4 regions of the Streptomyces sp. NPDC007264 genome follow, and region 1 is predicted to be linked to each of the others. Evidence: riboswitches for the same ligand, from Rfam matches in the RefSeq annotation. Region 1 holds a riboswitch; each other region holds the start of a gene.
The links. Region 1 has a riboswitch for cyclic di-AMP ahead of ACFYMU_RS25500 (C40 family peptidase). Riboswitches for the same ligand answer to the same signal wherever they lie in the genome.
Positions count from the first base shown of each region.

Region 2: it holds a riboswitch for cyclic di-AMP, as region 1 does, so the genes downstream of both, ACFYMU_RS20775 (transglycosylase family protein) here and ACFYMU_RS25500 (C40 family peptidase) in region 1, are expected to answer to the same signal.
Region 3: it holds a riboswitch for cyclic di-AMP, as region 1 does, so the genes downstream of both, ACFYMU_RS17955 (NlpC/P60 family protein) here and ACFYMU_RS25500 (C40 family peptidase) in region 1, are expected to answer to the same signal.
Region 4: it holds a riboswitch for cyclic di-AMP, as region 1 does, so the genes downstream of both, ACFYMU_RS15605 (peptidoglycan DD-metalloendopeptidase family protein) here and ACFYMU_RS25500 (C40 family peptidase) in region 1, are expected to answer to the same signal.

Region 1 is NZ_JBIAFD010000016.1:107,014-114,624, reverse strand. It holds gene ACFYMU_RS25510 (ATP-dependent Clp protease proteolytic subunit) at 1-617, shown strand, start outside; gene ACFYMU_RS25505 (hypothetical protein) at 622-927, shown strand; cyclic di-AMP (ydaO/yuaA leader) riboswitch at 1,332-1,526, shown strand; gene ACFYMU_RS25500 (C40 family peptidase) at 1,530-2,003, shown strand; gene ACFYMU_RS25495 (DUF6328 family protein) at 2,083-2,619, shown strand; gene ACFYMU_RS25490 (ATP-binding protein) at 2,754-3,212, opposite strand; gene ACFYMU_RS25485 (helix-turn-helix domain-containing protein) at 3,464-4,324, shown strand; gene ACFYMU_RS25480 (DUF397 domain-containing protein) at 4,334-4,558, shown strand; gene ACFYMU_RS25475 (8-amino-7-oxononanoate synthase) at 4,707-5,834, opposite strand; gene bioB (biotin synthase BioB) at 5,981-7,174, shown strand; gene ACFYMU_RS25465 (adenosylmethionine--8-amino-7-oxononanoate transaminase) at 7,167-7,611, shown strand, end outside.
Region 2 is NZ_JBIAFD010000011.1:199,678-207,288, forward strand. It holds gene ACFYMU_RS20750 (glycoside hydrolase domain-containing protein) at 1-787, shown strand, start outside; gene ACFYMU_RS20755 (SurA N-terminal domain-containing protein) at 925-1,581, shown strand; gene ACFYMU_RS20760 (nucleoside triphosphate pyrophosphohydrolase) at 1,654-2,676, shown strand; gene ACFYMU_RS20765 (cytochrome P450) at 2,830-4,182, shown strand; gene ACFYMU_RS20770 (transglycosylase family protein) at 4,361-5,356, shown strand; cyclic di-AMP (ydaO/yuaA leader) riboswitch at 5,554-5,720, shown strand; gene ACFYMU_RS20775 (transglycosylase family protein) at 5,725-6,420, shown strand; gene eno (phosphopyruvate hydratase) at 6,675-7,611, shown strand, end outside.
Region 3 is NZ_JBIAFD010000009.1:187,990-195,600, reverse strand. It holds gene ACFYMU_RS17965 (M23 family metallopeptidase) at 128-1,663, shown strand; gene pcrA (DNA helicase PcrA) at 1,722-4,253, opposite strand; cyclic di-AMP (ydaO/yuaA leader) riboswitch at 4,740-4,909, shown strand; gene ACFYMU_RS17955 (NlpC/P60 family protein) at 4,918-6,114, shown strand; gene ACFYMU_RS17950 (TnsA-like heteromeric transposase endonuclease subunit) at 6,646-7,128, shown strand; gene ACFYMU_RS17945 (hypothetical protein) at 7,383-7,553, opposite strand.
Region 4 is NZ_JBIAFD010000008.1:48,094-55,704, forward strand. It holds gene ACFYMU_RS15590 (SMI1/KNR4 family protein) at 1-1,347, shown strand, start outside; gene ACFYMU_RS15595 (MBL fold metallo-hydrolase) at 1,298-2,482, opposite strand; gene ACFYMU_RS15600 (SGNH/GDSL hydrolase family protein) at 2,813-3,598, opposite strand; gene ACFYMU_RS15605 (peptidoglycan DD-metalloendopeptidase family protein) at 3,849-4,703, opposite strand; cyclic di-AMP (ydaO/yuaA leader) riboswitch at 4,708-4,864, opposite strand; gene ACFYMU_RS15610 (alpha-galactosidase) at 5,170-7,242, opposite strand; gene ACFYMU_RS15615 (tyrosine-protein phosphatase) at 7,433-7,611, shown strand, end outside.

The DNA of each region.
Region 1 (7,611 bases):
GCCATGTCCTGCCGGAGTTCACCGAACGCACCGGCTACGGACAGCGGACCCTTGACCCGTACGCGAAGCTCCTGGACGAGCGGATCGTGTTTCTGGGGACGCCGATCGACGACACGTCGGCGAACGACGTGATGGCGCAGTTCATGCATCTGGAGTATCTGGACCCCGACCGCGACATCTCGCTGTACATCAACTCCCCGGGCGGCTCGTTCACCGCCATGACCGCGGTCTACGACACGATGCAGTACGTCAGTTGCGACGTGGAGACGGTCTGCCTCGGCCGGGCGGCGTCGGCCGCGGCCGTGCTGCTCGCCGCGGGCGCGCCGGGCAAGCGGCTGGCGCTGCCCGGTGCGCGCGTCCTGATCCACCAGCCGTCCCTGCCGGAGCCGGTACGGGGACAGGCCACCGATCTGGCCATCCAGGCCGAGGAGTTGATGCGCACCCGCAGGCGCCTGGAGGAGATGCTGGCGCGGCACACGGGGCAGGCGCCGGATCGCATCGCCGCCGACATCGAGCGGGACACGATCCTCGACTCACGCGCCGCGGTGGAGTACGGACTGGTCGACCGCATCGTCTCCGGCCGCACGGCATCGCACACCGCACCCGGCACGAGGTGAGCCGATGCTGCCGCCCGAACTTCCGCCGCTGCCCGCGCTGACCCGCGCGGAGGCGGAGTTGATCGACCGTTACCTCGATGTCGTCGACCTGCTCGGCCGCATCAACCCCGCGCACTCCGGTGACACCTACCGGGGCCTGCGCGCCGCCCAGGCCCTGGTGGGCAAGGCGGCGGCCCTGCGCGAGGCGCTGACGCTGATGCACCAGCGCGGGGAGCACGAACTGCACGGCCCGACCCTCGCCCGCGCCCTGCGCACCCTCGACGGCGAACGCCGCGCGGACCGCGTCGCCGTGCCTCCCGGGGCGGACTGAGCCGGGACCCCCGGAGCCGCCGGAGCGAGGGGCGGACGACGGCCTCGCGCCCCGGGCCGGAAGGCTGAGGCGGGCAGACCGCTCCATGGGCATGCCGGACGGCCGGCCGTCCGTCCGGCGCGGCTCAAACGGGCCAAATGGTGTACCCCGGACCGGAGTAGAGAGGGCTCCGGTGTCCGGCCCGCAGGAGTCGCGCAACATGCCTGCCCGCAGGGCGCGATGCGGGACTCCGATGCAGGTCGGGGCCTGGTTCGCTCCCTCAACTTCCCTCGAGAGGACGGTTGTCCACCCGAACGAGTGAGTGGTGAGTAACGCCACAAATCGCCGATTCCATTGTGATTTTCGGACCCTGGTAGGTGAAGATCCCTTCCTGACGACAAGCCCCCGCCACCGCGGCGGGGCGGTCCGGGCGGACGCCGAATCCTGCCGCCGCCCGGATGACCGGTCGACAGGAGTGGATCGGCAGGAGTGGAGGACCCGGCAAGGCGGGCCGCCGGAGAGATCCGGAGGTCCTTGGGGTGAAGCCGCGCGAGCGGCCGGGCTACTTCGCCAGTCCGAATCCGACAGGTCATCCTTCACAGGCGGCTGACGAAGGGTTGCGCATGACTGCGCTCAATCGTGTCCCGTCGCTGCTGACCCGGGCCGGCACCGCCTCGGCCCTCACCCTCGCCGCCGTCGGCGGCGGCATCGCGGTCCCCGGCGTCTCCACCGACGCGGCCGCCGCGACTCCGGCGGCCAAGGCTCTCCAGATCGCGGCGTCGAAGAAGGGAGCCCCGTACAAGTGGGGCGCCACCGGACCGCGCCGCTTCGACTGCTCCGGGCTCACCCTCTACGCCTTCAAGAAGGCGGGCAAGAAGCTGCCCCGTACGGCCGCGGCGCAGTACAACACGACGCACCACGTCTCCTCCTCGCACCGCAAGGCCGGAGACCTGGTGTTCTTCCACTCGGGCCGGAACATCTACCACGTCGGCATCTACGCCGGGAAGGGAAAGATCTGGCACTCCCCGCGGACCGGGGACGTGGTCAGGCTCCAGAAGATCTGGACGAAGAGCGTCTGGTACGGGCGGGTCGGCTGACGCGGCCGGCGGGGCGGCGGCCCGGTGCGCCGCCGCCCCGCCGGGGCGTGACCAGGGCCGGAACGGGAACTCGTGCACCATGGCCGACCGAGCTCCCCCTCAGGCACGGCGCGAGACTCCCCTGGAGCGCGCCGACCGCAACTTCGCCGAGTTGCTGCAGGAACTGCGCGTCACCCAGACCGGGGTCCAGATCCTGTTCGCGTTCCTGCTGACCCTGGCCTTCACCCCGCGCTTCCCGTCCCTGGACACGGTCCAGCGCGCCACGTACGTCACGACGCTCCTGCTCGCCGTGCTGGCCGCGGCCCTGTTCACGGCGCCCGCGGCGCTGCACCGCTCGCTCTTCCAGCAGAACGCCAAGCCCGTCATCGTGCGGGTCTCCTCCCGCCTCGCCACGGTCGGGATGACCATGCTGATGCTCGCACTGACCGGATCGGTACTGCTGGTGGTGGACGTGTCGCTCAACCGGGCCGCCGGCATCGCCGCGGGCGTGGGGACGCTCGTCGTCTGCGTGGGCCTGTGGCGCGTCCTGCCCTGGCTGCTGGGACGGGGCGTCCTCGCGGCTCCGCGGGCTCCGGGAGCGGAAGCGGGGCGGGACGGGCCGGAGCACTCCGGGTGACCGCAGCGCGGTCCGCGGCCGCCCCGGAGGGGGTGGCCCCGGTGTCGGGCACCCCGCGCATCGCCTCGGTCACGGTGCGCGTCGACGCGGCGGAACCGGCCGCCGACGCCTCTCGCGGCCGGCGGCGCGGGCGGTCACGGCTCCCGTTGCCCGCCCGCGGCGACCGACTGGACCGGCGTGCTCCACGGGAGCTCGATCGCGACCGTCTTGCCGCCCTCCCTGGTGGGCCGCACGCTCACTGTGCCGCCGCACTCCGCGGTCAACCAGCGGATGATCACCATGCCGCGGCCGTTGTCCTGCTGCACGGCCGCGGGCAGCCGTCTCGGAAAGCGGGGATGGCTGTCGGTGACGCCGATCCGAAGTAACTCGTCCCGGTCCAGCACGACGTCGACCGTGAAGGTGGGCGACTTCCCGAGGGTGTGCTGCACGGCGTTCGTGGTGAGTTCGGAGACGATGAGGCGTACGGTGTCGGCGATCTCGGAATCCCTCGGCAGGCCCCATTCCGCGAGGACGTCGGCGACATATGTTCGAGCCACGGAGACCGAGGCGGGATCGCTCGGCAGAGTGACGGATGCTTCCTGGTGATCTGCCATGGCGACGTCGTCCCTTTCCCACGGGACCGGAGTCCGACACGGAGCGGTTGGTTTCCGGTGCGGTCCCGGACTTGGTGCTGCGCGCCAGACTGCCATCACCAGGGCTCTCACGGGTGCGTTCCCCCGGGATATGCATATATCTGTCGCTCGAAGCGGTGAACTCTCCGACGACCGAGCGTATTTGGGCCCGGCCCCGGCGCATCCTCTACCGTCGCCGTGGAACCGGGCGCCGCACGGAAGGAGAGTCGGCCATGCAGTACGGACCAGCGGTGCGCCGCCGCAAGCTCGGCGCCGAGCTGCGCGCCCTGCGCGCCCGGTCGGGCCTCACGAGCGGTGCGGCGGCCGCACTCGTCGGCTGGCACCAGTCGAAGGTGAGCCGGATCGAGACGGGCGCCAGCGGCGTCAAGCCGGCCGACGTACGCCTCCTGTTGGACGCGTACGCCGTCGAGGACCCCGGACTGCGGGAACTGCTCCTGGTGTTGGCGGGCTCCGAGGACGGCGGCGGCCGGCAGAACTGGTGGCACGCGTATCGCGGAGTGCTGCCGCCGACCTACCGCGACTTCATCAGCCTGGAGTCGCAGGCGAGCACGATGCGCACACTGGAGACCTCGGTGGTGCCGGGACTGCTGCAGACGCCCGAGTACGCGAGGGCGGTGACGCGGGCCGCCGTCGGCACCCTGGAGGAGGCCGAGCTGGACACCCTGGTGGAGGTGCGGCTGGCCCGGCAGGAAGTGCTGCGTTCGGAGCCTCCGCTGCGGCTGAGCGCCGTCCTGGACGAGGCGGTGCTGCGCCGGGAGGTCGGCGGGCCGGATGTCATGGCCCGGCAGCTGAGGCGGCTCCTGGACGCCGCCGCGCTGCCCCACGTCCGACTCCAGGTCCTGCCGTTCGCAGCCGGGGCGCACATCGGCATCACCGGGCCTTTCGTTATCTTCTCCTTTCCGAGCAGGTCTGATCTGGATGTGGTTGTTCTAGACCACTTGACGAGTAGCCTCTATCTCGAAGGGGAAGAAGACCTTCAGGCCTACAGCGAGGCCTTCAACTCGCTCCGCATCCACGCCCTTTCACCCGAGGAATCGTTGGAGTGCATCGCCGCGTTGGCAGGCGTTGCGTAAGGAGGCACCATGTCAGCACCGCCTCGGCATGTCCCTTCCAGTGCATCCGTGCACGGCGTGCGGTGGCTGCGCAGCAGCCGCAGTACGGGAATGAACAACTGTGTCGAGACCGCCCGTCCGGGCCCCGGGCCCTGGGCCGGGCTGGTGGCCGTGCGCGATTCCAAGAACGTGGCCGGACCGGCCCTGCTCTTCACCCCCGACACCTGGAAGGAGTTCCTGAACGGGCTGCACTGATCTGATCAATTCCGCGCGGCGGGCTCGATCGCGCGCCATTCCGCGGCCGCGGTCGATGTCAATTCCCAGATGAATATTCCCGCACCGCTGCGGACGAGTCCTGTCCGTTCCGCCCGAACCACGCGCGATGCACGGCCGTTCCGCCGACTCACGGCCGCGTCTCGCCGATCACGCGTACGGCGTGCTCGATCTGCCCGTCCGTGAGATCCGCACGGGCGGTCAGACGCAGCCGGGAGACACCGTCCGGCACCGACGGCGGCCGGAAGCAGCCGACGGCGACTCCCGCCGCCCGGCAGTCCGCCGCCCACCGCACGGCCTGCTCGGGGGAGGGCGCGCGCACGGAGACGACGGCGGCATCCGGCCGCACCGCCTCATGGCCCTCGGCCGTGAGGCGGGCGTGCAGGCCCGTCGCCACCTCGCGCGCCCGCTCGGCACGCTCCGGCTCGCGGCGCAGCAGGCGCAGGGCGGCAAGCGCCGCACCCGCCGCCGCCGGGGCCAGCCCGGTGTCGAAGATGAACGTCCTGGCCGCGTTGACCAGGTGGTCGACCACCCGCGCCGGACCCAGCACGGCACCGCCCTGGCTGCCCAGCGACTTCGACAGCGTCACCGTCACCACCACGTCGGGCGCGCCCGCGAGCCCCGCCGCGTGCGGGGCGCCCCGGCCGCCGGCCCCGAGGACGCCGAGCCCGTGCGCGTCGTCGACGAGCAGCCCCGCGTCGGACCTCCGGCAGACGGCGGCCAGTTCGGCCAGCGGGGCGGCGTCGCCGTCCACCGAGAAGACGGTGTCCGAGACGACGACGGCGGGTCCCGGGCGGGTGCCGAGCGCCTTGCGCACCGCCTCCGGGTCGGCGTGCGGGACCACCTGGGTGGTGCCACGGGCCAGCCGGCAGCCGTCGATCAGCGAGGCGTGGTTGCCCGCGTCGGAGACGATCAGGGAACCGTGCGGCGCGAGCGCGGTGACCGCGGCGAGATTGGCCGCGTACCCGGAGGAGAAGACGAGGGCCGCCTCGAAGCCGCAGAAGCCGGCCAGCTCGCGCTCCAGCTCGGCATGCAGCTCCGTGGTGCCGGTGACGAGGCGGGAGCCGGTCGCGCCGCCGCCCCACACCCGGGCCGCCTGCGCGGCACCCGCGATGATCTCCGGGTGGCGGGCCAGGCCCAGGTAGTCGTTGCTCGCGAGATCGAGGAGCGGGGAGTCGGCGGCACGCGGGCGCAGGATGCGCTCGAGCCCGGCCCGACGGCGCGTTCCCGCCTGCTCGTCGATCCAGCCGAACACCATCGGTCCTCCAGGCTTTTGTAGGCAGTGCACAGACCCTAACGGGACGGCCGGCCACCCAGCGTGTGGCAATACCCACACGTCGAACCGTGTCCGTTGTGTGGTCCCTCCTTGGCCCGGGGCGGTTCCGTACGCCAGGATCGGCTCTCATGGACCTGCTGAACACCCTGGTGGACAAGGGGCTGCGGCGTGAGTCGCCGACCCGCGAGGAAGCTCTGGCCGTCCTCGACACGTCCGACGACGACCTGCTCGATGTGGTGGCCGCGGCCGGCAAGGTGCGCCGCCACTGGTTCGGACGGCGGGTGAAACTCAACTATCTCGTCAACCTGAAGTCCGGCCTGTGCCCCGAGGACTGCTCCTACTGCTCCCAGCGGCTCGGCTCGAAGGCCGACATCCTGAAGTACACCTGGCTCAAGCCGGACGAGGCGTCGGAGGCCGCCGCGGCGGGCGTCGCGGGCGGCGCCAAGCGCGTCTGTCTGGTGGCGAGCGGTCGCGGGCCCACCGACCGGGACGTGGACCGGGTCTCCGACACCATCAAGACGATCAAGGAGCAGAACGAGGGCGTCGAGGTGTGCGCCTGCCTCGGCCTGCTCTCCGACGGCCAGGCCGAGCGGCTGCGCGCGGCGGGCGCCGACGCGTACAACCACAACCTGAACACGTCCGAGGCGACCTACGGCGACATCACCAGCACCCACACCTACGCCGACCGGGTCGACACGGTGCACAAGGCGCACGACGCCGGCCTGTCGGCCTGCTCGGGACTGATCGCGGGCATGGGCGAGAGCGACGAGGACCTGGTCGACGTCGTCTTCTCCCTGCGGGCGCTGGACCCGGACTCGGTCCCGGTCAACTTCCTGATCCCGTTCGAGGGCACCCCCCTCGGCAAGGAGTGGAACCTCACCCCGCAGCGGTGTCTGCGGATCCTGGCGATGGTGCGGTTCGTGTGCCCCGACGTCGAGGTGCGCCTCGCGGGCGGCCGGGAGGTCCACCTCCGTACGATGCAGCCGCTGGCCCTGCACCTGGCCAACTCGATCTTCCTGGGCGACTACCTCACCAGTGAGGGCCAGGCGGGCAGGGCGGACCTGGAGATGATCGCGGACGCCGGGTTCGAGGTGGAGGGCGCGGACCAGGTCACGCTCCCCGAGCACCGCGCGGCATCCGGCGGCTGCGGATCCCACGAAGGCGCCGGCTGCGGCTCGCACCAGGACGACGCCGGGTGCGGGTCCCACCAGGGCGGCGGGGTGTGCGGTTCCGCGGCCGTACCGCCCGCCGGCGAGCCCCGTACGGACCTCGTCGCCGTGCGCCGCCGGGGCGCGGGGACGGATCTCGCGCCCAATGCGTGATCCGTCCGTGGACGAGCTGCTGGCGCTCGACCGGCAGCACGTGTGGCACCCGTACGGCCCCATGCCCGGCCGCCAGGAGCCGCTCGTCGTGGCGTCGGCGAGCGGGGTGCGACTGCGCCTGGCCGACGGCTCCGGCGAGTTGGTCGACGGCATGTCGTCGTGGTGGTCGGCGATCCACGGCTACAACCATCCGGTGCTGAACGAGGCCGCGCAGGAGCAGCTGGCGCGGATGAGCCATGTGATGTTCGGCGGGCTCACCCACGAGCCCGCCGTCCGGCTGGCCAAGCTCCTCGTCGACATCTCGCCCGCCGGTCTCGAGCATGTCTTCCTCGCGGACTCCGGCTCGGTGTCCGTCGAGGTCGCGGTCAAGATGTGCCTGCAGTACTGGCGCTCGCTCGGCCGGCCCGGCAAACACCGGCTGCTGACCTGGCGCGGCG
Region 2 (7,611 bases), on a different contig from region 1:
GTGGGCCGTGACCGGGGCCGCCGTGGTCGCCGGGGCCGGGGTCGCCGCGCAGACGTCGATGGCGGCCACGACATGGCCCGCCCAGCGCACCTTCACCGGGCGCGCGTTCGACACCTGCACCGCGCCGTCGCAGGCCGCGATGAAGGCGTGGCACACCGGGTTCTACGGGGCCGCCGCCGTGTACGTGGGCGGCAAGAACCGCGGCTGCAACCAGCCCAACCTGACCGCGTCCTGGGTGAAGTCGGTCAGCTCCATCGGCTGGAAGCTCATCCCGATCTACGTCGGCGCGCAGCCGCCCTGCCAGACGAGCTCCAACCCCGAGAAGCTGACGGCCTCCACCGCCGCCTCGCTCGGCGCGAGCGACGCCTCCGACGCCGTGGCCAAGGCGTCGGCGCTCGGCATGAAGGCGGGCAGCCCGATCTACCTCGACATGGAGCCGTACGACATCACCGACAAGGCGTGCAACGACGCCGTGCTCACCTACGTGCGCGCCTTCGACAAGGGCCTGCGCGCCAAGACGTACCGCGCCGGCTTCTACGGCTTCGCGAGCTCCAGCGCCAAGGCCGTCGCCACCGCGACCGACCGCACCGATCTGCCGGGCAACCTCTGGTACGCCCTGTGGGACAAGACGTACACCACCACCACGGACTGGCCGTTCGGCTCCGGCCAGTACACGGACCACAGCCGCGGCCACCAGTACCTGGTCAACAGCAAGGAGACGCGCGGCGGTTACACGATCACGGTGGACCGGGACGCCTGGGACGGGCCGGTGGCCATCACCGGCTGACAGCGGGGCGGGTGCGGACGGTGCCGGATGCCCGGGCGAATCGTTGGCCGAATGGGTTGGCCGGAGCCTGTTCACTGCCTACTATCGATCATCGCAAGACTTTGTGCACCGTCGCACAATCTCCTGGGGAGGCTACCTTGCACCGCCGTCGCACCGCGATCGCCCTCAGCGCCGCTCTGGCCGCGGTCCCTCTCCTCAGCGCCTGCGGTGGCGCGCCGCATCCGGGCGCCGCAGCCGTCGTCGGGGGACAGCGGATCACGGTCACACAGCTGGAGAGCCGGGTGAACGAGGTGCGCGCGGCTCAGCGCGCCGCGGCCCCGGACGACACCCAGTACCAGCAGACGCTCGCCCGGACGGGCACCCTCACCCGGGACACGCTGCACAGCCTGGTCCTCGACCGGGTGCTGGACCGTGCCGCCAGGAACGCGGGCGTGCGCGCCACTCCTCAGGACGTGCAGCGGATGCGGACGACCCTGGAGCAGCAGGCGGGCGGCGCGAAGGCGCTGCAGTCGGCCTGGCTGCAGCAGTACGGGGTGGCTCCCGAGCGCATCGACGACAGCCTGCGCACCGAGGTCGAGGCGCAGAAGCTCGCCGCCGCGCTCGGCGCCGACATGAACACGACCGACGGCAAGGCCGCCTTCTGGAAGGCGATGTCCGAGGCGTCGAAGCAGCTCCGCATCGACCTGAACCCGCGCTACGGCACGTGGGACGTGGAGAAGAGCACCCGGGTGGACGCGAAGACGCCGTGGGTCAAGCAGGTCACGGGGGCGGAGACGCCGCCGCAGACGGCGTGACGCGCGCCCGGCGCTCGGGCCGGGCCTGTGGACGACCGTGGGTCTGTCGGTGACGTGGGTTACGTTCGAAGGGTGAACGCAAGCAGCCCGCACGGCGAAGGTTCGTACGGAACCTCCGCCTCCGCCGCCCCCGCACCCGACGTCGCCCCCGGTCGTGTCGTCCTGCTCACCACCAGCCACCGGGTCGCGCCCGGCCTGCTGTCCTGGCCCGCCTGGCAGGCGCTGCACGGTGCCGACCGGGTCCTGTGCGCGGACGGCGCGCACCCCCAGCTGCCCTATCTGCGCGAGGCGGGCATCACCGTCGAGGAGACCGCCCCGACCGCGCGGGAGCTGGTCGACGCCTGCGCCGGCGGTCGCACCGTGGTCGTGGTCGCGACCGGCGAGGGCGAGCCCCGCCTCACCGACGGCCTGGCCGGGCTGGCGGGCTCGGGACGGGTGCGGATGCCGGAGCTGGAGCTGCTCCCCGCGTCCTACGACCTGCCGGGCGCCCGCCTCCTCGACCTCGTGCAGGTCATGGACCGCATCCGCGCCGAGTGCCCCTGGTCGTCGCGGCAGACCCACGAGGGCCTGGCCAAGTACGGCATCGAGGAGGCGTACGAGCTGGTCGAGGCCATTGAGGAGGGCGACCGCGACGAACTGCGCGAGGAGCTGGGAGACGTCCTGCTCCAGGTCGTCTTCCACGCCCGGATAGCCGAGGAGGACCCGGACGCCCCCTTCTCCGTCGACGACGTGGCGGGCGGCATCGTCGCCAAGCTGATCCACCGTCACCCGCACGTGTTCGGCGACGAGACCGCGACGACGCCGGAAGAGGTCAAGGAGCACTGGCTGCGCACCAAGGCGGTGGAGAAGCAGCGCACATCCGTGACGGAGGGCATCCCCCTGGGCCAGCCGGGACTCGCCCTGGCGGCGAAGCTCGCCTCACGGGTGCGGACGGCGGGCCTCGACGTCCCGCTTCCCCGGGGCGAGGGGATCGGCTACGAGCTGCTCGCCCTCGCGGTGCGCGCGGAGACGGAGGGCGTGGACCCGGAGGCGGCCCTCCGGGCGGCAGGGCGGGCCTACCGGGACGCCATCCGGGCGGTGGAGAGCGGGGGCTGAGCATCGCCGCGGCCGGCGGCCGGAGTTCCCAGGGGCCGGGGGCCCTGGTCGCCCCGACCGTGCGGCAGTCCGCACCCGCCCGCCCGGCGAGGCCGGGGGCGGGGGCGGTGACCCGTGGGCCGTGCGGTCCGGCCCGCCGGATACCGTCGAGGTGTGACCACCCAGCCCCAGCCGCCCGCCCCCACCCATGGCCCGGACCCCGGACTCTTCACCTGGGAGTTCGCGGCCGACCCGTATCCCTCCTACGCCTGGCTCCGCGAGCACGCCCCCGTGCACCGGACCAGGCTGCCCAGCGGCGTGGAGGCCTGGCTGGTCACCCGATACGCCGATGCCCGGCAGGCCCTCGCCGACCAGCGGCTCAGCAAGAACCCGGCGCACCACGACGAGCCCGTCCACGCCCGGGGCAGGACCGGCATCCCGGGTGAGCGCAAGGCCGAGCTGATGACGCACCTGCTCAACATCGACCCGCCGGACCACACCCGGCTGCGCCGGCTCGTCTCCAAGGCGTTCACCCCCCGGCGCGTCGCCGAGTTCGCGCCCCGTGTGCAGGAACTGGCCGACCGGCTCATCGACGGCTTCTCGGGCCGCGGACACGCCGACCTCATCCGCGAGTTCGCCTTCCCGCTCCCCATCTACGCCATCTGCGACCTGCTCGGCGTGCCCGGCGAGGACCAGGACGACTTCCGGGACTGGGCGGGAATGATGCTGCATCTTCCCGGGGACGCGCCCCCGGACCCCCGCGGGCACGGCAAAGGCCCGCGGGGCGGGGTCGCACGCTCCGTCAAGAAGATGCGCGGATACCTCGCGGACCTCATCCACCGCAAACGCGAGGCCCTGCCCGGCACTCCGGAGCCCGGTGAGGACCTCATCTCCGGGCTCATCCGCGCCTCCGACCACGGCGAGCACCTCACCGAGAACGAGGCCGCCGCCATGGCGTTCATCCTGCTGTTCGCCGGGTTCGAGACCACCGTCAACCTCATCGGCAACGGGACGTACGCCCTCCTCACCCACCCCGGGCAGCGGGCCCGCCTCCAGGCGTCCCTGGCCCGTCACGAGCGGGACCTCCTCGCCACCGGTGTGGAGGAACTCCTGCGCTACGACGGCCCGGTGGAGATGGCGACGTGGCGGTTCGCCACGCAGCCGGTCACCATCGGAGGGCAGCACATCGCCCCCGGCGACCCCGTCCTCGTCGTCCTGGCCGCCGCGGACCGGGATCCGGAGCGGTTCGCCGACCCCGACGCCCTCGACCTCTCCCGCCGCGACAACCAGCACCTCGGATACGGGCACGGCATCCACTACTGCCTCGGCGCGCCCCTCGCGCGTCTGGAGGGACAGACCGCGCTCGCGACGCTCCTCACCCGCCTCCCGGACCTCCGACTCGCCGTGGATCCGGGCGATCTGCGCTGGCGGGGCGGGCTCATCATGCGCGGACTGCGCACGCTCCCCGTGGAGTTCGCCCCCGTGCCCGGCACCGGCCACGGCCCTGCGGGCGGCCGCTCCCGGTGACACGGCCAAAAGACCGAGGACCGCGGGAAGCTGACATTCCCTCAACTCTGTGATCTTCACGTGATCTGCGCTGCATTGACTTGTGACAGGCGTTCGAGTGCCGATACGTTCACGCAGCAACACGGCGGTGCGCCACGGCCGCCGCGTTGGTCACTGCTGTCACGTGAAAGGCAACCGCATGCTCTCCGGGACCGGTCGTCACCGTCGCCCCCGCCAGGCTCCGGCTCTCCTCGTCGCGGCGGGAGTGACCGGATCAGCGATCGCCATCCCGCTCCTCGGCGCCACCGGTGCGAGCGCGGCCAGCGGCACGACCTGGGACCGGGTCGCGGAGTGCGAGAGCGGCGGATCCTGGAGCGCCGACACCGGCAACGGCCGCTTCGGCGGACTTCAGTTGTCGCAGGGCGACTGGGACGCGTACGGCGGTCTGGACTACGCCCCGCGCCCCGACCAGGCCAGCCGCTCGCAGCAGATCGCCGTCGCCGAGAAGATCCTCGCCGACCGGGGCGTCTCGGTGTGGCCGGGCTGCGGTCTGCTCTCGGGCCTGGACAAGGACACGGCCTCCGCCCGCGTCGACACCGGGGTGGCCGGCGATGCCTCCGGCGGCGGTTCGGCGGCGGACTCCGCTGCCGACTCCGGTCTGTCCGAGTCGTCCGGCACATCCGTATCGAAGGGTTCTTCTCCGACTTACCCCTCTTCTCCCTCCTCTCCCTCTTCGTCCCCTTCCGGAGCCTCGCTCACCGATTCCGGAAAGAGTGCGGCGAATGCGGCTGAATCAGGCGATTCCGATGACTCGCTCGCCAATACGACGAAGGGCGATGACTCGGACAAGTCCGGGCAGAGTGGGGCCGCTTCGGAGAGCGAGGAATCCGAGGACCCGGGCGTGGGCCGTCATCGCGGGGACAGTGCCGACGAGGGCGCCCTGGACGGCCGTACCGGCGATGCGGCGGGCCGGCATGCCTCGCGCGACTCGTCCGACCCGCGGGACGCGGACGACGACTCGTACACCGTTCGCCCCGGGGACAGTCTCGCGGGCATTGCCGACTCGCTCGACCTCACGGGCGGGTGGAGGGCGCTGTACGACGCGAACAAGCAGACGGTCGGCATCGATCCCGACCTCATCCTCCCCGGTCAGAGCCTTGCGCTCGATGCCGACGCGACCGCTGGGCGGTCCTGAACTGCCGTCGTCTCGACGACAGTTCACGCCCCACTTCATGTGATATGTCCTGTTTGGTGAAAGTGAGAGATGGGTCTCACTCGCCCTGATCAGCTTTGAAATTCGGTGGATCGACTGCTTACGGTCATGCCGCTCGCCACAGCGGGCTCCGACGGCCGCCACGCCTAATCCTGCCAGTGGCCGCACGGGAACAGTCGTCGCGTCAAGCGCCGTAGGCAGGAGCGGGGGACCCAAGGTAAGTGCCGTGCCCGGACGTTGACCGGGGACGGCTTGGGGTGAAGCCGCGCGCCCTGACAAGCGCGGCCGGGCAACTCAACCGGCCCGAACCCGACAGCTCACCTCGCAGGCGTCGGTGAGGGGAACGAACCATGCTGTGTTCCGGCAACGGCAAGCACCGCCGCCCGTCCAAAGCCACCCGTGTCATCGCGCTCGCCGGAGTCACCGGCGCCGCCATCGCCGCCCCGCTGCTCGCGGCCGGCAACGCCTCGGCCGCCACCGCCGCCGAGTGGGACGCCGTCGCCCGGTGCGAGTCCGGCGGCAACTGGTCCATCAACACCGGCAACGGCTTCTACGGCGGCCTGCAGTTCACCAACTCGACCTGGGCCGCGTTCGGCGGCACCGCCTACGCCTCGCGTGCCGACCTGGCCACCAAGGCGCAGCAGATAGCCATCGCCGAGAAGGTCCTCGCGGGCCAGGGCAAGGGCGCCTGGCCGGTCTGCGGCAGGGGCCTGTCCAGCACTCCCTACGGCGGCGCCGTGACCGGCGGCTCGTCGAGTGCCGCCAAGGCCGCGCCCCGCCCCGCCGCGCAGCAGCAGTCCTCCCGGTCGGCCGCGCGCCCGGCCGCCCCGAAGGCCGCTCCGAAGGCCGCCGCCCCGGCCGCCTCGAAGGTCGCGAAGGTCGCGAAGGGCGACGGCGAGTACACCGTCGTCAAGGGCGACACCCTCAGCGGCATCGCCGCCGAGCACGACGTCAAGGGCGGCTGGCAGAAGCTGTTCCAGCTGAACAAGGGCGTCGTCAAGGACGCCGACCTCATCTTCCCGGGCCAGCGGCTGCACCTGAAGTGACGGTGTGAGGGCGGCCCCCGCCCCACAGGCTCCCCGCTCCGGTGCGTTTTCCCCCGAACGCTCCGGAGCGGGGCTTTTTTCCTGCGCGTCCCGTGATGTTCGCCGCCTCTTTCCCCAGGCCCTTTGTTCAGTGCAGGAACAATGTGTACCGTCACTCTGTCCACGGGACGGTCGGTCGGCTTCCGGCATCCCGGGGACGGTTAGTCTCTAGTCGCAAGGTGCCCCGCACCCTCAGCGTCACATCCACGAAGGAGATGCTCGTGCCGTCCATCGACGTCGTCGTAGCCCGGGAAATCCTGGACTCCCGAGGCAACCCCACGGTCGAGGTCGAGGTCGGCCTCGACGACGGCAGCACGGGTCGTGCCGCCGTCCCGTCCGGCGCCTCCACCGGGGCCTTCGAGGCCATCGAGCTGCGCGACGGCGACCCGAACCGCTACCAGGGCAAGGGCGTCGAGAAGGCCGTGCTCGCGGTCATCGAGCAGATCGGCCCGGAGCTGGTCGGCTACGACGCCACGGAGCAGCGCCTGATCGACCAGGCGATGTTCGACCTGGACGCCACCGACAACAAGGGCTCCCTCGGCGCCAACGCCATCCTCGGTGTCTCCCTCGCCGTCGCCCACGCCGCCTCCGAGGCCAGCGACCTGCCGCTGTTCCGCTACCTGGGCGGCCCGAACGCGCACCTGCTGCCGGTGCCGATGATGAACATCCTGAACGGCGGCTCGCACGCCGACTCCAACGTGGACATCCAGGAGTTCATGATCGCCCCGATCGGTGCGGAGTCCTTCTCCGAGGCCCTGCGCTGGGGCGCCGAGGTCTACCACACCCTCAAGAAGGTGCTGAAGAACAAGGGTCTGTCCACCGGCCTGGGCGACGAGGGCGGCTTCGCCCCGAACCTCGGCTCCAACCGCGAGGCCCTCGACCTCATCCTGGAGGCGATCAAGGAGGCCGGCTACGCCCCCGGCCAGCAGATCGCCCTCGCCCTCGACGTCGCCGCCTCCGAGTTCTACAAGGACGGCAAGTACCTCTTCGAGGGCAAGGAGCGCTCCGCCGCCGAGATGACGGAGTACTACGAGGAGCTCGTGGCGGCCTACCCGCTGGTCTCCATCGAGGACCCGCTGTTCGAGGACGACTGGGCCGGCTGGAAGGTCATCACCGACAGGCTCGGCGACAAGGTCCAGCTCGTCGGCGACG
Region 3 (7,611 bases), on a different contig from region 1:
GAAACACAGCCGAATGCCCGTTTCCTACTGACGGGAAACCTGCCGAAGATTGTCGCGCCCGCGTACCGCCGGGTACAGTCGCCGCACTGCTCTGGCAGCCCCTGTTGTCGAGGCGAAAGAGAAGTTGGTGGACGACCGTCACCCGTCGGGGACCGCAAGCCCCCCGGCTCCGGCCTCCGATGCCGCCTCGACGCACTACGCGCCGTACGGCTTCCAGGACGGCCACCACGGTGAGTTCACGACCTACACCGACCTCTCCACGGGCGCTTTCGGCACCGGCGGCCCGACGGCCGCCGCCTTCGCGGCCGACCCCCTCTTCGGCGACCTCCCGGGCAGCGGCCCGACCGGCGCGTACGACGCCACCCAGTGGTCCACCGGCGGTGACGCCACTCTCGGCACGGGCAGCCACCAGACGATGGCCTACGACCCGTACGCCGCCCAGCACTACGCCGCGTACGACACCGGGTCCCATGACACGACCGCCTGGGCGGCCGGCTATCAGCAGCTCGCCGGCATCCCCGCGCAGGCCGCGGCCCCCGACGCCACCGGTCAGTGGGACGCACACGCCTGGCTCGAGGCCGGCCGACAGCCGGAGCAGACCCAGCAGTGGGAATGGGGCACGCACTCCTTCGACACGGGCGCGTACGACGCCACGCAGTGGAACTCGGCCGACGCCGCCGAGCACGAGGCGCGGCATCAGCACCCCGCGGACGCCCCTGAATCCCCCGATTCCTTCGAGTCCTTCGAATCTTTCGAGTCCTTCGGCTCCTTCGACTCCTCCGAGCAGGTCCCGTACGAGCACGCCGCCGCTTCGGACGACGAGCCGGATCCCGGTCACGAAGCGTCCGCCGAGGCGTCCCTCCTGCTGGAGGACCAGGAAGAGGTCGCCTTCGTCCCGGCCCCGCGGTCCGCCTCCCGGTCCGCGAACCGTTCCCGGCGCCGCAGCCCGGCGAAGCGTTCCGCGCTGCTGACGGTCGCCGTGCCCTCGATGTGTGTGATGGGGGTCGCCGGCATCGCCGCCGCGACCGTCGACGTGGGCGGGGACGACGGCAAGGAGACCACGGCCAGCGCGTCCGACGCGACCGCGGTGAAACCGTCCGCCGTCAACAACAAGCTGGACTCCCAGCTCGAGGGCCTGTCCGCGGGCGCGCACGACTTCGCGGACCGGGCGAGTCGCACGCAGGAACGTATCGACCTCAAGGCCCAGCAGGTGGCCGAGAAGAGGAAGGCGGCGGAAGAGGCCGCCCGCAAAGAGCGGCTGCGTCCCAAGTTCGCGCTGCCGGTCCTGCAGAGGGGGCTCAGCGCCTACTTCGGGCAGGCAGGCGTCAACTGGATGTCCGTGCACACCGGCATCGACTTCCCGGTGTCGTACGGCACGACCGTGATGGCCGCCACCGACGGCACCGTCCGCACCCAGTGGAACAGCGCCTACGGCAACATGCTGATCGTGACCGCGAAGGACGGCACGGAGACGTGGTACTGCCACCTCTCCAGCTACCGGGTCCCGTCGGGCTCCGTAGTCAAGGCCGGCCAGCCCATCGCATACTCCGGCAACTCCGGCAACTCGACCGGGCCGCACCTGCACTTCGAGGTACGGCCGGGCGGAGGTGCCGCGATAGACCCGCTGCCCTGGCTGCGCAGCCACGGCCTGGACCCGACCTGACCGACTCCTCGGCGGGCCCCGCCGACCGGCGCGGCCCAGCACCGAGCAGGACCGGGACCTACAGCTTCTCCACCGGCGCGTACCGCAGCAGCAGCCGCTTCGGCTTCGTGTCGCCGAAGTCGATCGTCGCCTCCGCGTTCCCTCCCGTGCCCTTCACCCCGACCACCGTGCCCAGCCCGAACTGGTCGTGCGTGACGCGGTCGCCGACCGCCAGGGAGATCACCGGCTTCTCCGTCGCGCCGCCTGCCCGTCGGGTGGCGAAACCGGCCGCACCCGCGGCCGAGGACCGTGACCGGGTCGACGACAGCGACGCCGCCACACCGGAGAGCGGCCCCGCCGGGACGGGGGTGGAGGGGGCGCCGGTGCGCTTCCACTCCACGTGCTGGTCCGGGATCTCCTCCAGGAAGCGCGAGGGCGGATTGTACGAGGGCTGCCCCCAGGCGCTGCGCAGGGCCGACCGCGTGAGATACAGCCGCTCCCGGGCACGGGTGATGCCGACGTACGCCAGGCGCCGCTCCTCCTCCAGTTCCTTGGTCTGGCCCAGCGCGCGCATGTGCGGGAAGACGCCGTCCTCCATGCCGGTCAGGAAGACCACCGGGAACTCCAGGCCCTTGGCGGTGTGGAGGGTCATCAGCGTGATGACGCCGTGGCCGTCCTCCTCGTCGGGGATCTGGTCGGAGTCGGCGACCAGGGCGACCTGCTCCAGGAAGTCGGAGAGCGTGCCCGGCTCGCCTTCCCCGCGCTCCTGCTCGAACTCCAGTGCCACGGCGGCGAGTTCCTGGAGGTTCTCGATGCGGGTCTCGTCCTGGGGATCGGTCGACGCCTGCAACTCCGCCAGGTAGCCGGTGCGTTCGAGGACCGCCTCGAGGACGGTGGCCGGTCCGGCGCCCGACTCCACGATCGTCCGCAGGTCCTCCATCAGCGCGTTGAACCGCTTGACCGCGTTCGTCGAGCGCGCGGCCATGCCGTACGCCTCGTCCACGCGGCGCAGCGCCTGCGGGAAGCTGACCTTCTCCCGCTGGGCGAGGGCGTCGATCATCGCCTCGGCGCGCTCGCCGATCCCTCGCTTCGGCACGTTCAGGATCCGCCGCAGCGGGACGGAGTCCTCCGGGTTCGCCAGCACCCGCAGGTACGCCAGGACGTCCCGGACCTCCTTGCGCTCGTAGAAGCGGACGCCGCCGACGACCTTGTAGGGCAGGCCGACGCGGATGAAGACCTCTTCGAAGACGCGGGACTGGGCGTTCGTGCGGTAGAAGACGGCGACGTCGCCGGCCTGCGCCTCGCCCCGGTCGGTGAGGCGGTCGATCTCGTCGGCGACGAACTGGGCCTCGTCGTGCTCGGTGTCGGCCACGTAGCCGGTGATCCGGGCGCCCGCGCCCGCGTTGGTCCACAGGTTCTTGGGGCGGCGGGACTCGTTGCGCTCGATGACCGCGTTGGCGGCGCTGAGGATCGTCTGGGTGGAGCGGTAGTTCTGCTCCAGGAGGATCGTCGTCGCGTCCGGGTAGTCCTCCTCGAACTGGAGGATGTTGCGGATGGTCGCGCCGCGGAAGGCGTAGATCGACTGGTCGGCGTCGCCGACGACGCACAGCTCGGCGGGGCGCAGGTCGTCCTCGCCCGGCGGCACGTCCTCGGGCCGGCCGCCGCCCGCGGGGCCGACGAGCTCGCGCACCAGGGCGTACTGGGCGTGGTTCGTGTCCTGGTACTCGTCGACGAGCACGTGGCGGAAGCGGCGGCGGTAGTGCTCGGCGACGTCCGGGAACGCGCGGAGCAGATTGACCGTGGTCATGATCAGGTCGTCGAAGTCGAGCGCGTTCGCCTCGCGCAGCCGTGACTGGTAGAGCGCGTACGCCTGGGCGAGGGTCTTCTCGAAGCCTCCCCCACTCTCGGCTCCGCTCGAGCGGGAGGTGCCCCCAGCCGCCCCGGCGGCGAAGTCCTCCTCGTCGATCAGCTCGTTCTTCAGATTGGAGATCTTGGCGCTGAAGGACTTGGGCGGGAAACGCTTGGGGTCGAGGTCCAGGTCGCGGCAGACCAGCGCCATCAGCCGTTTGCTGTCCGCGGCGTCGTAGATGGAGAAGGAGGACGTGAAGCCGAGCTTCTTGCTCTCCCGCCGCAGGATGCGCACGCAGGCGCTGTGGAAGGTCATCACCCACATCGCGTGGGCGCGCGGCCCGACGAGCTGCTCGACGCGCTCCTTCATCTCGCCCGCGGCCTTGTTGGTGAAGGTGATCGCGAGGATCTGGCCGGGGTGCACGCCTCGCTGGGCCAGCAGATACGCGATGCGGTGGGTGAGCACGCGGGTCTTGCCGGAACCGGCGCCGGCCACGATGAGCAGGGGGGAGCCGGCGTGCACGACGGCCGCGCGCTGGTTCTCGTTCAGCCCCTCGATCAGCGCCTGCGCGTCGAGGGCGGGGCGGGGCGCCCCGTCGCGGTAGTGGGAGTCGCGGTCCGGCGGCAGGTCGAACCGCCCACCGAACAGATCGTCCGGAACCGGCTCCGCTCCGTGATCGTCGTCGGGCGGCGGGGGCTCCTCCTCGTGGGCCGGGGTGCCCTTGAGGTCCGCCAGGAAGCTGTCGTCAAAGAGGCTGCTCATCGCTCTCCGAGTCTAGGCCGCCCCACCGACAACCGGTCGCCGCCCCGAGAAGTCCGTCCGGTCGGATCCGGGTCCGGCTCCGGGTCCGGGTCCGGGTCCGGGTCCGGATGCGGATGCGGATGCGGATCCGGTCGGATCCGGGCCCGGTGATCTTCCGCCGCCACCCGCCCGAGCCGTGTCACCGTGCGGGGCCGTGCCGTGACCGGTGGTGACACCACGGCGTGAAGCCTCCCGCCCGCACACCGGCCGCGAGCGGCGCCCCGGGGAACCGGGCACACGGCCCGACTCCGCCCGACTCCACCCGACTCCGGGAGAAACGGCCAACACCCCCCAGACCCCTCCGCATTGACCGAGGAAGACCACACCCACGACCAAGGTCACGAAAATGTATCGGGCATATCGCACATCAACCTTCACACGGGCCGCATCAGTTGGCTACGGTTCCGGGCGGGCCGCACGACCCCCACCGGCGAAGGTCGCCGGGCCGCGCGGCCTCCGCCGAGTCCGGTGCGCCCGCGGGCAGCCGGAGCCGGGGACCCAACCGACCTTGGGGTGAATCGGCCGACCGCCGCGCGGGGGACGGCCGTAGGGCACACCTTCCGGAACCACCCGCCCGAACCCGACAGCTAACTCGGTAGGCGGTGTACGGAAGGAGTCGCCTCCCATGGCGCCGCACCGCAAGGCGCGCCCCTCGGGCACGCGTATCGCAGGCATACGGACTCCCGTCCTCGCGACGGCGGCCCTCACCTCCGTGGCCCTGCTCTCCCAGACGGCGAACGCCGCACCCTCCACCGACGGCAGGCCGAGCCTCGAGGAGGTCGAGAAGAAGGTCGACGAGCTCTACCACCAGGCCGAGTCCGCCACCGACACGTACAACGCGGCCAAGGAGAAGACGGCCAGGCAGCGCAAGCGCGTCGACACGCTCCTCGACGACGTCGCCAAGCGCACCCAGAAGCTCAACGAGGCGCGGGACGAACTGGGTTCGTTCGCCGCGGCGCAGTACCGCACGGGGGCCGCGGCCCCCGACACGGCCACCTTCCTGCTGGCCGACTCGCCTCAGGACTACTTCGACCAGACCCAGCTGATGGGCCGGCTGACCAGCCGCCAGAAGGACGCGGTCGACGAGTACGTCACCGAGCAGTCCACGACGATGCAGAAGCGGCGGGAGGCCACCAAGAGCCTCCAGACGCTCACCGAGTCGCAGGAGAAGCTCAGGACGACCAAGGCGGACGTCCAGAAGAAGCTCGCCACCGCGCGGCAGCTGCTGTCCGACCTGACCGCGGAGGAGAAGGCGCGGCTCGCCGCGATCGAGAAGAAGAAGCAGGAGGAGGCCCAGCGTCAGGCGGAGGAGCTGGCACGGCAGCAGGCGGCCCGGCAGCAGGCGTCCTCGGGCACGACGACCGGCACCTCGGGGTCCTCTTCCACGTCCACGGGATCCACCTCCACCGGATCCACCTCCACCGGATCCACTTCCACGGGATCCACGTCCACGGACACGTACGCGACGAAGGCCGCGAAGGCGCTGGACTTCGCCCGGGCGCAGATCGGCAAGCCGTACGTGTGGGGCGCGACCGGGCCCGACTCCTACGACTGCTCCGGCCTGACCCAGGCCGCGTGGAAGGCAGCCGGGGTGACGCTTCCGCGGACGACGTACGACCAGGTCAACGCCGGCACGACGGTCTCGCTCACCGATGCCCGGCCCGGTGATCTGATCTTCTTCTACGACGACATCAGCCACGTCGGCATCTACATCGGCAACGGCATGATGATCCACGCCCCCAAACCGGGCGCTTACGTGCGCGAGGAGTCCATCTACTACGCCGGCGCGTCCATCATCCACAGCGTGGTGCGGCCGGCCTGAGGCCGCGTACAAGGCCGCCCCACAACTGTCGGATTCTCGGTGATCTGTCGTCAGCTCGTCGTTGGCGACAGATCACCGAGAGTAAGAAGTCGAAGGCTGTCCCGTCTCGCTGAGCTTGGATGAGTCTCATTAATCCGGGCTGGGCGGCCTCGGTTCTCAGGTTTGGTGGCTGCCGTCGAGAGTGCTGTCACTCTCTGGGGTGACTTCCGTCCCGTTCTGGGTGGCTTGTCTCACGGAATCCGTGATGGTCATGCTCATGGGTGGGCTACGAGCGTTGAGGGGCGGCGCTCCGCCGCAGGTGTCGGATTTCGATCTGGCCTGGCTGTCGCACGGAGTCGAGGTACGGAAGCCTCTGGACCATGCGGCCGAGGTGGCCTTCGAGAAGGCGGCTCCGGTCCGGGACTTCCCGTCGTACCGAGGGCAGCGGCACTTTCCCGGGCTGTACTGGGCGGCAGCGACCGAGCGGCATGTCGGGTTCGAGTCGTGGTTGGAGCGCGATCACGCGATCCTCTTGGACTTGATCCGCAGGTCGTGGGGTTCGCTTCGCAGCCGTTCTGGTTGTTCTGGCGTGATGAGGCGTCGGGCCGTGGCCGCTCGCACGCGCCGGACTACTTCGCACGGGCGGACGACGGAACGGGCCTGGTGCTGGACTGCCGTCCGAAGGATCGTGTCGATGCCCGGTCCGCCACGTCGTTCGCCGCGATGCGCCTCGCGTGTTCACAACTGGGCTGGGCCTACCGGCTGGCCGGGGAGATCCCCGCGGTGCGGGCGGCGAACCTGCGGTGGCTGGCCGGCTACCGCCACCGCCGGTATGGGGAGTCGGCGGGTCTGAACGCGGCAGTGACCGCAGCCTTCGCCGTCCCTGCACCGCTGGTGACCCAGGCCGCAGCGGTCGGCGACCCCATCCAGGTTCTCCCAGTGGTGTTCCACCTGCTGTGGTGCGGACAGCTGACTGCGGACCTGTCCTACCCGCTGAGCGACCGCACCCTCGTGAGCCGGAGTGAGGAACGATGAGGCAGGCAAGTCCCCCCGCGTGGGGTTCTGCGCGTTGGCGATCGCGTTCGCTTCGATGGGCGGGTCCATTCGGTGGCCGGACTCGCGGGAACCACGGTCCGACTGATCGACAGCAGCGGGGCGCCATCGTGGGTGATGTTCAGCCACCTGATGGCCTCCAACGGGTTCGAGCTTCTCGACTCCGAGCCGGACACCCCGGCGCTTCCGGCGTTCGGATTGCTGGACACAGTTCCTGAACCTGCTGTGCGCAAGGCTCAGTTCTTCGAGCGCCACCTGATCGAGACCGAGACCGGGGTGCCTCCGGATTCACCACCGGGCACGGCTCCCCAGCCGGAGTTCGATCCGAAGTGGCGCACGATCAACGAGCGGATCGTCGCGAAGGCCGCCGAGTTGACCGCTTCGGGGACACCGGTCTCGGAGCGCACGTTGCACCGCATGAGGGTGAGGTGGCGTGACTCGGGTGTCTGGGGTCTGGTCGATCGG
Region 4 (7,611 bases), on a different contig from region 1:
AAAGCGCTGGAGCAGGCCGAGGAGTACGGCAGACCACGGGCCGCCGGGCTGGGTGACCAGATACGCCACCTCCTCGGACAGACCTCGAAGGGGTCCTTCGAGGGCTTGGTGACGGACCCGCGGTACGCGCCCGATCTGCTGCCGCCGCAGGTCGCCGAGCACGCGGCGCACTCGTACCGGGACGATTCCACGCTGAGGTTCCCTCTTCGGGGCGCCGGCGACGACTTGGTGTCACTGGCCTGTGCGACGCTGGACGAGGTGCGCAGCGGCACGTACCGGTACACCGCGGCCGGACCGTTCGGGAAGGCGGTCGAGCGGGCGCGGGAGCTGGCGCGGTGGGGAGACACCGACGGGGCATGGCGGACGCTGGTGAACGCCGTGCCCTTGTGGGAGCCGCTGGGACCGGACCACCTGGCACCGCTGGGGTGGGTGGCCGACCCGGTGCTCGGGCCGCTGCTGACCCCGGAGCGGGGGCGCGAACTGCTGTCCACGCCGAGGGGCGGCCAGGCGGGTGAGACACCGGGGCCGACGGCCGGGATCGACCCGGACGACCTGGCGTGGCTCGCGGAGCCGGAACCGGGCGACAACCGCCCCTCCTACCGGTTCGTCCTGGTGGAGGGTGTGGAGCCGGAGGAACTGCCCGGCCGTCTCGCGGACGGCGACGGCACCGTGCTGAACGAGCCCATGACCTTCCGGGAGGCACGCCGCAGCTCGCCGCACCACCAGAAGGAGTTCTCGTCCTACGACGACAGGGCTCTCATGGCGGTCGGCCGGGCCGGCACCGGCTGGAGTTTCGCCTTCGACGGCGATCCCGCCCCGTTCGACCGGCGGCGGTTCGTCTCCCCGGCTGCGGCCGCCAGCGCGGGTACCCGCGCGGTGGTGGTGTGGAGCGGCCTGAGGACGTCGGCCGGGCAGCCGTTCTTCCACCTCTCGGTGGCGCAGGACGGTGTCGAGCAGTACGCCTTCACCTACGCGGACGGAGAGATCCGCCCCAGCGGCGAGATACCGCGGGCGCTGGACCCGGTCCGGTTCCTCGGTGGCCGGGACACCGGCGCCCAGACGGAACAGTCACTGCTGGAAGCGGTGACCAGGGAGTTCGGTGCCTCCCTGCCCCGTCACGCGATCCTGAACGGGCGGCTGCACACGTTCACCACCCGTTCCTGGACGCGGCCGCCGAAGGACGGCGAGACCTACATGGTGATCCGCATGGACGGAGCACCCACCGGCCAGTGCTGTGACAGGCAACGCTCGCCCGACGGGGTGAACGTTGCCTGTCGGGGCACCGGCTCCTCCGGGGTCAGCCCTCGCCCACCAGGTCGAGGTCGTCACGGGACGCCCCCGGGCTGATCTCCGGAGCGGGCCACGTGCGGTTCAGCGGCAGGGACACATCCCGCCACCAGGGGTGCGTGGGAAGGTCGCCGGTGGGCTCGAAGGGCTGGCCCGGGACAGGCACGGCGACCGCCTGTCCGACGGCTCCGGCTGCGTCCGTCGTCCACTCCCCCGGCTCCGCCCACGGGTGCGGCGCCAGGTTGAAGGTGCCCCAGTGGATCGGGAGCATCACGCCGTGCGGCTGTCCGCCCTGGAGGTCGAGGTGGGCGCGCACGCCCTCCTCGGGGGTCATGTGGATGTCCGGCCAGAACTCCGAGTACGCCCCGATCTGGATCATCGTGGCGTCGAACGGACCGTGTGCGGCACCGATGTCCTCGAAGCCGTCGAAGTAGCCGGTGTCGCCACTGTGGTAGATGCGGTGCTCCTCGCCGGCCACGGACCACGACGCCCACAGCGTGTGCTGTCCGTTGCGCAGCCCGCGGCCGCAGAAGTGGCGGGCGGGCGTGGCCGTCAGGGTGATGCCGCCGACCTTCGTCGACTCGTGCCAGTCCAGCTCGCGGAGCCGGTCCGCGGCCACGCCCCAGTGCTCCAGGTGACCGCCGACGCCCAGCGGTATCGCGAACACGGTGTCCGTGTCCGCCAGGGCCCTGATGGTGGGCAGGTCGAGGTGGTCGTAGTGGTCGTGGGAGATGACGACCACGTCGACCGGGCCGAGCGCGGCCACGGGCAGGGGCACCGGGTGCAGCCGCTTGGGGCCCAGGAAGTCGAAGGGGGAACAACGGTCGCCCCACACCGGGTCGAAGAGCACCCGGTGTCCGTCGATCTCGGCGAGCACGCTGGAGTGCCCCATCCATGTCACCCGCAACCCGCTCGCCGGGGGGCGGGCCAGGTCGGCGTACGTGGTCGGGTGCACGGGGACGGTGCCGGCCGGAGCGCGCCGGAGACGGTCCTCCTTGCGGAAGTAGACCTTCGCCAGCTCCACCGCGGAATTGCCGGACGGCCGGATCCGGGTGCCTTCAGGGTTCACGAAGGCGCCGTTCGCGAAATGCGGCGATCTGCGGATCCGCTCCAGGCGTTCCCCGCTCGGGTCCACGCCGAACGCGACGGGCCGCAGCGCGCGGAGCCCGGAGCTCAGGGAACGGAAACCGGTCACGGCACCTCCAGTTGGAGTCGGGTCGGGCGTCCCGTACGGGCGGCCCTGTGGCAGCACCGGGCGGGCCGTGTCACAGCGCGCCCATGTCTCTCCAACCCCTCGCCGCACGTTCTTCTTCCGCATCCGGGAGCGGTGTTCGCGGCGCGGGTGCGGCAAGGCCCTCGCCCCGGCGAGGCGCCCGCCCCGCCGACCCCGGGTGCTCACGAAGCGGGGGCACCCGGTGCGTGGCCGCCGTGCGGGGGGGGTACGGGGCCGTTCCCGTTCGGTGGTGGGGCGGCGCGGACGGCCCGGGCGCGTGGCCCGGGCCGTACCTGCCGGTTGCCGTCGCGGTCAGACCGCCTGCGCGATCCTCGACTTGATGTCGTCCGGGGACAGGGTGCCCTTCGCCACGACGCGGTCGCCGGAGGACTCCCCGCGCAGCCGGCGCCCGATCCACGGGACCAGGTGCTCACGCGCCCAGTGGATGTCGTCGCGCCGCACCTCGAGCGTGCCGCGCGGGGGCAGCGGCGGCCACGGCTGGTCGGGGTCGGCGGGCACCTCGACACCGAGGACCTGGCCCGCTCTCAGGGCGACCCGGGTGTGCCCCTCGGCCGAGAGGTGGAGGCGGTCGTCGTCCCAGGCGCGCCGGTCCTGGACCGTCCTGAGCGACCACAGGTCGAGGACCGGGCAGCCGTACCGGTCGGCGATCGCCCGGACGTGCCCGTTGTAGGTGGCGATCTTCCCGCGCAGATGCTTGAGCACGGGCACGCCGCGCGTGTCGAAGCCGGTGGTCACCATGACGGTGCCGACGGCGGAGGCGAGATCGGCGACGGCGCGCTCGAAGCGCTCGGCGACGTCGTCGGGGTCGGTGCCGGGGCGGATGATGTCGTTGCCCCCGGCGCAGAAGGAGACGAGGTCCGGGGCGAGTCGGACGGCTTTCGGCACCTGGTCCGCGACGATCTGGTCGAGCAGCTTGCCGCGTACCGCGAGGTTCGTGTACTCGAAGTCGCCTTCCGGCCGCCGGTCGGCGAGGAGGACGGCGAACCGGTCCGCCCAGCCGACGAACTGCCCGTCGGGTCCGGGGTCGCCGACGCCCTCGGTGAAGCTGTCCCCCACCGCCACGTACGACCCGATCACTGATCTGCTGTCATTCTTCGAATCGTCTGCCACATCGGCTCATGATTCACCTCCGATGTGAGCTACGCGACCGTAGGAAGGGGTTGACGGGCGGTGAGAAAGACCACGGGGCGCATGCGGAACAAGCCTCTGCGTACGGTTGTTGAGCGACCCGCCGGAGCAAGGGCCGTCCTGCGCACGGGACACGGCTGAAGGCCGGCCCCCCGGGGAACGAGGGGTCCGGCCTTCGGGTCCGGCGGGCCGTTGCGGGTCAGCCGATGGACACGCCGTGCGAGCGCAGGTAGGCGACCGGGTCCACGTCCGAGCCGTAGTTCGGGGTCGTGCGGATCTCGAAGTGGAGGTGCGGTCCGGTGACGTTGCCGGTGGCGCCGGAGAGGCCGACCTGCTGGCCGCCGGCCACGGTCTGGCCGGCGGAGACGGACAGCTTCGACAGGTGGGCGTACTGCGCGTAGTAGCCGTCGGCGAGCCTGACGACGACCTGGTTGCCGTACGCGCCGCCCCAGCCCGCGGAGGCCACGGTGCCGGCGCCCACGGCCTTGAGGCTGCTGCCGGTCGGGACGGCGAAGTCGATGCCGGTGTGGTAGCCGCTCGACCACATGCTGCCCGCGACGTGGTACTTGGTGCCGATGGCGACGCCCAGGACCGGCATGCTGTAGCCGGTGGCGGCGGTCGCGGCCTTGGGAGCCGCCGTCGTCGTGGCCGCGGAGGTCTGGGCCTTCGCGGGTGACGGTGCGGCCGCGGCGGCGCCCAGCGCCAGCTTCTGGCCGGGGTGGATCAGCGACGGGTCGGAGCCGATGACCGTGCGGTTGTCCTGGTAGAGCTTCTTCCAGCCACCGGCGACGTGCTGGTCCGCGGCGATCGCGGACAGGCAGTCGCCGGGCTTCACCGTGTAGGTCTTGACGGCGACCGCCTTGACGGCGGCCTTCTTCGCTACCGGAGCCGCGGCCACGGCCTTGCCGGAGACGGTTGCCGCGGGGGCGGCGGCATGCGCGTCGGTGGCCCCCAGCAACGGCAGCGCGAGGGCGGCGCCACCGGTTCCGACAAAGGCCATGGAACGCATGAGGCGACGGGGCTTGGGACGGCGGTGCTTGCCTTTTGCAGGCATGTCGAATTCCTCTCCGGCGCCTGCGAGGTGAGCTGTCGGGTGCGGACTGGAGATGTCCGGTCGCGGCAGTGCGCGGCTTTACCCCTAGCCGTTCCGGAGACCGGAACAGGCGTCTTGCCTGTGGGTCCCCCGCTCCTGCCGGGCACGGGTAGAGGGTGTAAGCGCCGGGCGGCGGCAGGATTCGGCGTTCCACCCGGATCGAGGGGAACGTAAGCGACCCGGACGCATGGGGACAACCATCCGGTTTCCCCATTGGCCCATTTCTCTTGATCCATGCGGAAATTACCGGTGACCCTGTGTCGATACGAGATGCGGAGACATTCTCAATCGCCCCGAAAAGACGCCACAATTACGTGAACATGGCGACAGCGGAACGTCACAAATATGACGCTGCTCACGTATCGCAATTTCAGGGCGCCTCATTCCAGGCGGAGTTGGAATGAAGGCATCAATTCGGACAGAACACTCAGACGCGACACAGTCGGATAACCGTCGCATCGAGGTCACCCCGCAGGGCGGTCCGCAGTCCGTGATGCAGCAGCACCGCACCTCGATACACTTCGCCCGTTTCGCGGCATTCGTACCGTGCTTCCGGGTCAAGTCCGCGCAACCGCAGCGGAGCGACCGGCTCGCCGTAGTGCTGCGCCTGGAGCCAGGCGAGGACCACCGTCTCGTCCCCGAGCACGTACTGGACCGCGCTCAGCCCGCCCGCGGGAGGCCTCAGCCGGTACAGATCGCCGTGCTGGACGACGGGACGGATCTGCCGGTAGAGACCGACCCAGTCCCGCGCCTCGGCCAGCTCCGACTCGCTCCACTTCGTGAGGTCGCCGCCGACGCCGAGCACCCCGGCCATGGCACTCACGAACCGGAGACGCAGCGCGCTGACCCGCCCGTTGAGCTGCGTGTTCGGGCTGTCGGTGACCCAGGCGGCCATGACCCGGGCCGGATGGATCTGACTGAAGCCGTGCTGGATGGCGAGCCGGTCGAGCGGGTCGGTGTTGTCGGAGGTCCACACCTGGTCCGTGCGGCTCATGACCCCGAGGTCCACGCGTCCGCCGCCGCCGGAGCAGGACTCGAAGGCGACCGTGGGGTGCGCCGCCCGCAAGCGGTCCACCAGGGCGTACAGGGCGCGCACATGGTCGACCCACAGGCGTTGCGGATACGGGTCGCCGGGCCAGCCGGCATCGGTGAAGCAGCGGTTGAAGTCCCACTTCACGTAGTCGATCGGGGCACTGGAGAGCAGCCCGTCGAGCTGCCGCCAGAGATACTCCTGGACATCGTCGCGGGCGAGATTCAGTACGAGCTGATTGCGGAATTCTGTCCTGTTTCGCCCCTTTTGATGCTGTACCCAGTCGGGGTGTGCGCGGTAGAGGTCGCTGTCCGGATTGACCATCTCGGGCTCCACCCAGATGCCGAACTGCATCCCGAGGGCGTGCACGTGGTCGGCCAGAGGCGTGAGGCCGGACGGGAAGCGGTCGGGGTTGGGGCTCCAGTCGCCGAGTCCCGCCCGATCGCCGGTGCGGGCGCCGAACCAGCCGTCGTCGACCACGAACAGCTCGACGCCCATGGCCGCCGCCCGTCGTGCGAGCGCCCGCTGCTGCTCCTCGGAGATGTCGAACCCGGTGGCCTCCCAGGAGTTGTAGAGCACCGGCCGGTCCCGGTCCGCGTCCGGGATGACGTACGCCCGCTGGTACGCGTGCCAGGCGCGGCTCGCACCGCCGAGACCACCGTCGCTCCACAGTCCCTCGAAGACCGGAGCGACGAACGTCTCCCCCGCGGCCAGCCGCAGCAGTCCGGAGTCGTCGTACCCGGCACCGCCGGTGATCTGGACGCGTGCGTCCGGGAGTTGGGCCACCGCGATCCGCCAGGTGCCGGACCAGGCGAGCGCGCAGCCGTAGACCTCGCCGTGCTCCTCGGTCGCGTCCACGTCGAGCGCGACCCACGGCAGGTGCTGATGCCCGGTGTGGCCGCGCCGGCTGCCGATGACCTTCTCGCCGTAGGTGAGGGGCGAGCGCACGAGCCGGGACTCGGCCGCCCAGCGGCCGTGCAGCTGCGACAGCCGCCAGCCGTCCCGCTCGGGCAGGGTCCAGGTCGCGGAGTCGGCACGCAGGAGTTCGACGGGGCCGGGGCCCGTGTTGGCCAGGGTCACCCAGCGCTCGACCACGTCCCCGCGCATGCGGTAGTGGAGGGTGATCACGAGCCCGGCGTCGGTGAACCGCAGCCGCAGTTCCCCGCCGTCCGCCTCGTACCCCTCGAAGGCCCACTCGGTGCCCCGGCGCTCGTCGGTGCGGACCGACAGGGCGGGGCGGGCGAAGCGGGGACCGCCCTCGACCGGGTACTCCTCGTGGCCGTCGAGCGGGGACTCGAAGGGCCGGTACGGCGGTGCGGGCAGCGCGGCAAGGGCCTCGGCGTCGGCGAGGGCGATCCGCGGGCCCCAGTGCAGATGCAGCAGTTCACCGTGGCCGGCGACCCGGAGGCCGTAACTGCTCGTGGGCCCCGACAGCAGCCAGGTACGGTCGTCCGCGCCGATCTCCAACATCGAGCCCCCACATATCCGAACAGGTGCGATCAGGTCTCAACATCATCGGAGATGGAGCGGCCCGTCGGCAACGCTTCGGTCCAGGTTCGCTGCGGCGTCGGATCATCAATGATTGCCTGATGAACCCATGTCGTATCGTCGAAGGGCCCGCCGGCGAGCAGCGCCGGCGGACGGCTGGGAGGAGCCCCACGTGACGCAGCAGGTCCCGTCGACCGAGCCGGAGCTGGCCGGAGTGCGCAACTTCCGTGACGTGGGCGGTCTGCCGACCGTGGACGGACGGCGTGTGCGGCAGGGGGTGCTCTTCCGCAGCGGCCACCTCGCGCACGCGACGGAGAAGGACGCCACGTTCCTGGCCTCCCTCGGCCTGCA